DNA from 2 places in the Microbacterium longlingense genome. Region 1 is predicted to be linked to the other one. Evidence: riboswitches for the same ligand, from Rfam matches in the RefSeq annotation. Region 1 holds a riboswitch; the other holds the start of a gene.

Region 1 (3,404 bases):
GGGGCGCCACCCCTCCAGGCCGAGCAGCACCGCGGTCAGCGTGCCGTGTCCGCGTCCGGTCGCCGCGAGCGAGCCGTACAGGGCTACCTCGATCGTGTCGGCCTCGTGGGCGTCGATGCGTGCGATGAAGTCGGCGGCAGCCCGCATCGGGCCCACCGTGTGGGAACTGGACGGCCCGATGCCGACGGTGAACAGGTCGAAGACACCGACGTTCATGCGCTCGTCGCCGAGAACGGCGCGAGCCCGGGGTAGAGCGGATGCGCCGCGGCAAGCGCGTCGACGCGGGCGCGCAGCGGGGTGAGGTCGTCGCCGTCCGCGGCGATGAGGGCGCGGGCGATGACGTCTGCGACCTCCTGGAAGGCCGCTTCGCCGAATCCGCGCGTCGCGAGGGCGGGCGTGCCGATGCGCAGGCCACTGGTGACCATCGGGGGCCGGGGGTCGTTCGGAACCGCATTGCGGTTGACGGTGATGCCGACGCTGGCGAGCCTGTCCTCGGCCTGCTGCCCGTCGAGGACGCACGCGCGGAGATCGACGAGCACCAGGTGCACGTCTGTCCCCCCGCCGACCACCGAGATCCCGGCGGCTGCGCAGTCGGGCTCGGTGAGCCGTGCGGCCAGCGCCCTGGCCCCGTCGACCGTGCGGACCTGTCGTTCGCGGAAGTCGTCTGTCGCGGCGACCCCGAGCGCAACCGCCTTGGCCGCGATGACGTGCTCGAGGGGGCCGCCCTGCTGGCCCGGGAAGACAGCGGAGTTGATCTTCTTCGCGATGCCGGGATCGTCGGTCAGGATGAGTCCGCCGCGCGGCCCACCCAGGGTCTTGTGCGTGGTGGTGGTGACCACGTGGGCGTGCGGCACGGGGGAGGGGTGAACCCCGGCCGCCACGAGTCCGGCGAAGTGCGCCATGTCGACGAGCAGGAACGCGCCCACCTCGTCGGCGATCTCGCGGAACGCGGCCACGTCGATGACGCGCGAGTGCGCAGACCAGCCGGCGACGATGAGCTGGGGACGGTGCTCCCTGGCGAGCTCGCGCACCTCGTCGATGTCGATACGGAAGTCGTCTGCACGCAGGTGGTACGGCACCACGCGGTACAGACGCCCGCTGAAGTTGAGCCGCATCCCGTGGGTGAGGTGCCCGCCGTGCGCCAGGTCCAGCCCGAGGATCGTGTCGCCCGCCGTGAGGAGCGCATGCATGGCGGCCGCATTGGCCTGCGCGCCCGAGTGCGGTTGCACGTTCGCGTACGCCGACCCGAAGACGGCCTTTGCCCGCTCGATCGCCAGGGTCTCGACCTCGTCGATGAACTCGCAGCCGCCGTAGTAGCGGCGCCCGGGGTAGCCCTCGGCGTACTTGTTGGTGAGGACGGAGCCCTGTGCCTGCATGACCGCGAGGGGGGCGTGGTTCTCCGACGCGATCATCTCCAGGCCGGTGCGCTGACGTTCGAGCTCACGGTCGATCGCGGATGCGACGGCCGGGTCGAGGAGGGCGAGGGGCGCGGTCAGGGGATCGATCGGGGAAACAGAGTCGATCGTGGAAACAGGGGTGGGTGACATGGCGGAACTCCTGGGTCTGCACGGCGTGCGGATATGGGTGAGTTCCTCCCCCTCTGTCATTGGCCTGAGAGATTTCACGCGAGCGGTTCGCGCTTGCCCCGTCGGCGGGTGCTCGACGCACCGCTTTTCAGAGTGGCCTGATCGTCTCGGTACGGGGGCCTGAGAGATTCCGGAGAGGGGTTGCTCCTACGGCAGCCGGCGATGCGGCGTTCTCCCGAGACGATGCGCGGCCCGGTATTCGGTTGCGCGGCGAGCCTACGCAGGCAGCTCCGACGCTGTCAAGGGAGCCGCCGCAATCCCCGGCGGGTGGTGAGCAGCGGCGTGGACCCTCCCCGGGCGGAGGGGGCGCCGCGACGTGGAGCGGCGAGCACACGGTCCCAGGCCTCGTCGTCCGTGGCGGCGACGCGTCGCGCCGATGTGCAGGAAGGCGAACGTCAGGGCGCGGGACAACCGCGTGTTTCCGCTGAAGAGCGGACGGTTCTGCGCGAGTCGCGAGAACAACGCAGCCGCCTTGCGGTCGATGGCCGGGTACGCCTCGTCGCCGCACATCGATGCTGTGGCCGCGCGAGCGCCGAGAACGGCAGCTTTCGATTGCTTATGCGCCGGCTGAGACATGCGACGACGGTGAGAGCCACCGTGGGCTCGATGCACTCGTTCAGGCCTCTTCGAGGCCGCGGAGTGTTTCTGTGTATCGCCTGGTGACGTCGCCGTCCGATGGTGCACGGGCACGACGTCGTCCGAGTCGAACGCGCGGCCGCTCGTCTCGGCACGGAGTCTGAGAGATTCCGGCGCAGGGCGGCGATCGGTAACGCGGCTGTTACAGGATCGATACAGACACGCAATCGGACACTGTCCATAATGTGTGCAACACAACCGAACACCCTTCGCACCGGCCACCGAGCTCCACGGCGGCGACCGGTCGTCGAACAGCCGTCGGGGAGAGTTCCGCAGCAGCGGACGCCGAAGGGGCAAGTACCCGCAATCTCTCAGGCACCAGGACCCGCGGCTGGGGAACTCTGGAGAGCGGCCCGACGTGGGGCCCGCCGAAGGGGAAGAAGCGTCACAAGCGCGACACTCTCAGGCTCAAGGACAGAGCGGGCAGGCACCTTCGCTGCGCATTCCCGCGTGGCGACCATCTCCGCCTCTGGAGTCCCCATGAATCTGCCTTCTGCCACCATTGTTTCGGACTCGACGGATATTCTCGCCGTCGCCAACTCCCCCGTGCTGTGGATAGCCGTCGTCGGCGTCTTCGGCCTCATCCTCACCCAGACAGTCATCTACTACCTGGCTGTACGCAAGGCCGCTCCTGCGGTCGGCATGAGCCCTCACGACGTACGCCGTTCGTTCCGCGCAGGTGCGGTCGTCTCGATCGGACCGTCGCTGGCGGTCGTCCTCGTCGCGGTCACCCTGCTGAGCGTGTTCGGAACACCCGGCGCGCTCACCCGCATCGGTCTCATCGGATCGGCGGCGTTCGAAGTCGCCGGCGCCGGCATCGTCGCCGATACCCGCGGTGTCGCCCTCGGCGGTGAGGGCTACACGCAGGCCGTGTTCGCCACCGTCCTGCTGTGCCTCGGCATCGCGGGCAGCGGATGGATGATCGTCACTCTTATCGCCACTCCTCTCCTCAAGAGGGGGACAGGCAAGCTTGCCACGAAGACCACCGGACGAGCGGCCACCGCGATGGCCGTGATCCCCGCAGCGGCGCTCATCGGAGCGTTCGCCACCTTCGGGATCCAGCAGCTGACGAGGGGCATCGCTGCCGCGACGGTGGTGACCGCGAGCGCTCTCACGATGCTGATCTGTCTCTGGGTTGCGAAGAAGACCGGCCAGAGCTGGCTCCGCGAGTGGGGCCTCGGT
Region 2 (3,404 bases), on a different contig from region 1:
GCATCGCCTCGACCACGGCGGTGGCCTCGTCGAGCATGGACGCGTTCGCGGTGGCGAGGCCGGTGAGGTCGGTCACCATCGTCTGGAAGTTGATGAGCGCCTCCAGGCGCCCCTGCGAGATCTCCGGCTGATACGGCGTGTACGCGGTGTACCACGAGGGGTTCTCGAGCACGTTGCGGCTGATCACCGACGGGGTCAGGGTGTCGTAATAGCCCAGACCGATCATCGCGCGGCGCACCGTGTTCTGCGCGGCGAGGCCGCGCAGCTCCGCGAGCGCCTCCGCCTCCGTCGCCGCGGCGGGGATCGCACTGTCGGCAACGGCGGCGGCATGGATCGACGCGGGAACGGCCGCCTGCACGAGCGCATCGAGCGTCTCGTAGCCGAGCGCGTCGAGCATCGTGCGCTCGGCAGCCGCATCCACGCCGATATGGCGGTCGGCGAACAGATCGCCTCGGGTGTTGTCCTCGGCCACCGCCGATCAGCCCTCGGTGTGGGCGACGTACGCGTCGCGGCTGAGGAGACCGTCCAGAGCGCCCGCTGCGACGCGGACCTTCAGGAGCCAGCCGCCGTCGAACGATGCCGAGTTGACCAGCGACGGATCGGCGACGACATCGTCGTTGATCTCGACGACCTCGCCGGATACCGGCGCGTAGAGCTCGGCGACCGACTTGGTCGACTCGATCTCTCCGACGACGGTGTTCGCCGCGATCGCGGTACCCACCGCCGGCAGCTCGACGAAGACGACGTCGCCCAGCTGCTCAGCGGCGTAGTCGGTGACGCCGATGGTCGCCACATCGCCCTCGAGGGCGACCCACTCGTGCTCTTCGCTGTAACGGAGCGTGTTCAGATCGGTCATTTCGTCCTCCGGTAGAAAGGCAGGTCGGTGACGGTCGCGGGGATCTTGGTGCCGCGCACGTCGAGGAACAGGTCGGCGTCGGCCGCCTGCGGGTCGATGAAGGCCATCGCGATCGGGTGGCCGAGGGTGGGGCTGAGCGCACCACTGGTGATCTCGCCGACGACAGCGCCGTCGGCGTCGGTGACCGCGTAGCCCGCGCGGCCGGCGCGACGTCCCTCGGCGGTGAGACCGACGAGCACGCGCGCGCCCTCGGCGGGCTCGATGCCGTCCTTGCCGACGAAACGCTCCTTGGCGGCCACCACCACGCGCCCGAGACCGGCCTGCGCCGGCACGATGTCGAGGGAGAGCTCATGGCCGTACAGGGGCATCCCCGCCTCGAGGCGCAGCGTGTCGCGAGCAGCCAGCCCGCACGGCACGAGACCGTGCGCGGCACCGGCCGCGACGACGGCATCCCACAGCGCCGGCGCCTGCGCAGCGGGCACCAGCAGCTCGAATCCGTCCTCGCCGGTGTACCCGGTGCGCGCGATCAGCAGCGGCTCTCCCGAGAACAGGCCGTCGGCCCAGGCGTAGTACTTCTGCTCGGACCACGGCACCGAGACCGCGGAGATGCCCGCGGTCTCGGCGACGATCTGCTCGGCCGCGGGGCCCTGCACGGCCAGGAGCGCGTAGTCGTCGCTGACGTCGACGACCTCGACGGCGAAATCGGCGGCGCGCTCGTGCAGTGCCTCGGCGACCGCGGCGCGGTTGCCGGCGTTGGAGATGATGAGGAAGCGCTCGTCGGCGAGCCGGTAGACGATGACGTCGTCGATGATGCCGCGGGGCTCGGCGAGCAGCAGCGAGTACTTCGCCTTGCCCACGGACATCGCGGACAGCCGCCCGGCCAGGGCGTTGTCGAGGTAGGCGGCAGCGTCGGCTCCCTCGACCGTGAACTCGGCCATATGCGAGATGTCGAACAGGCCGGCGCTCTCGCGCACCGCATGGTGCTCGGCGAGATCGGAGGTGTAGCGCACCGGCATCTGCCAGCCCCCGAAATCGGTGAAGGATGCCCCGAGCGCCTCGTGGCGCTCCCTCAGGGGCGTATAGCGGGGTTGGGTCATGAGCTCTCCCTCGTCGGATATCGGCATCCGACCGGATGACCGGATGCCGGAGAACTCCCCCTCTGTCATGGGCCTGAGAGCTTCGCACGGGCGCGGGGCCCGGCTTTCACCGTCGGCACGACGCCGGAGACGACGTCGTTTTTCAGAGCGGCCGGGTGCGAGCGGTACGCGTACCTGAGAGATTGGCGGGGAGGCTTGCTCCTTCGGTGCCCGGCCTGTTTCACCGGGGCTCTCCCGCACACACCATGCGGCCTGTCTTCACTTGTTCCCCTAGGGTACCGCGCCACGGGTCCGGCCCGATACGCCTGATCGGGCGGTGCGCGGACCGGCCGAGTGGGCCCGCTCCGGGGGGGGGGGCACACTCCCCCACTCAGGCAGATCCCGCCAGCCCAGCCGCGCACCGCCGCAACGGCGGGTCCGCGGGATTTGCGCGCACGATTCTGCCGGAGTTCGGCACGGCGCCGGATCCCGGCTCAACCGCGCGGGTTCGAGAGCCGCGGGTCACCGAGAACGAAGACCGCGTCGGAACCGGTGAGCGTGACGTCGATCGTGAGGCGGAGCACGCCGTCGACGTTGAGCGCGTCGATGGTCACCGGCTGCCCCAGCGCGAGGTCGGACGCCGAGAACAACGACCGGCCGTCCTCGGCCCGGATGTCGATCGCCGCTCGCGCGTCGCTCGAGGCGAGATCGGACACGCCGGCGACCGCGTCGAACTGCGCATACCCGCGCCCGAGGTTGTACGACACCGAGACCGGCCCGGCGCTCCAGGTCGGTTCGATGACGATCGCCTGGGTGTACTGCCGACCGTCGACCTCAGCAGGTTCCACCCGGACGCGGGTCTGGTCACCGCGCTCGACGGGATCCATGTCGGCGAGATACGTCGCCGCATCCCGACGGGCCACGTCGAGCGTCACCACCGCCTCATTGAGCGCCCCCGGCTCCGGGCGCTGCGCCACGACCGTCCCGTCCGCGGCGCCCTGCTCGGCGACTTCACGCTCCGCCACCTCGAACCCGGCCTCACGCAGGGCCTTCTTGGCCGCACTGACCGGCTGTCCGACGACATCCGGCACCTCGATGCTCCCCGTCGAGATCGTCAACACCACGAGCTCGCCGACCGCCGACCCGGCGGCAGGGTCCTGCGCGAGCACGACGCCGGCGACTCCCGCGTCGCGCCGCTGCTGGAGCGAGATCGCCGCGTTCGGAGCCGCGCCGAGGATCATCGCCCGCGCCTCTTCCTCGGTGACGCCGACGACGGAGGGCATCAGCGCCCGCTCGGCGTCGCTCCCCGCCGCTCCGCCGGGAGCATCCGCCGGCGGCGGTCCCGGCGGAGCGCAGCCCGCCAAGAGCGCCGTGGCAACCAGGACGGCTGCGATTGCGGAGCGCGAGGTGCTTTTCATGGTTCCCCCCGATGCGGTCGCCGTCTCCCTGTCGACGACGACCTCTGTGTGATG

Evidence for each region. A riboswitch is a leader RNA that binds a small molecule or an ion and turns the genes downstream of it on or off. The one in region 1 is predicted to bind glycine.
Region 2: linked by a shared signal. The riboswitch ahead of gcvT (glycine cleavage system aminomethyltransferase GcvT) and the one ahead of glyA (serine hydroxymethyltransferase) in region 1 are both predicted to bind glycine.

What each region holds. Positions count from the first base shown of each region.
Region 1 is NZ_JBYRJA020000007.1:131,394-134,797, reverse strand. Features, by position in the region: gene AC3RXY_RS11710 (L-serine ammonia-lyase) at 1-216, opposite strand, end outside; gene glyA (serine hydroxymethyltransferase) at 213-1,547, opposite strand; glycine riboswitch at 1,591-1,684, opposite strand; glycine riboswitch at 1,685-1,774, opposite strand; glycine riboswitch at 2,472-2,559, shown strand; gene AC3RXY_RS11700 (DUF5058 family protein) at 2,703-3,404, shown strand, end outside.
Region 2 is NZ_JBYRJA020000006.1:70,471-73,874, reverse strand. Features, by position in the region: gene gcvP (aminomethyl-transferring glycine dehydrogenase) at 1-397, opposite strand, end outside; gene gcvH (glycine cleavage system protein GcvH) at 479-856, opposite strand; gene gcvT (glycine cleavage system aminomethyltransferase GcvT) at 853-1,953, opposite strand; glycine riboswitch at 2,006-2,105, opposite strand; glycine riboswitch at 2,106-2,200, opposite strand; gene AC3RXY_RS10105 (PASTA domain-containing protein) at 2,427-3,215, opposite strand.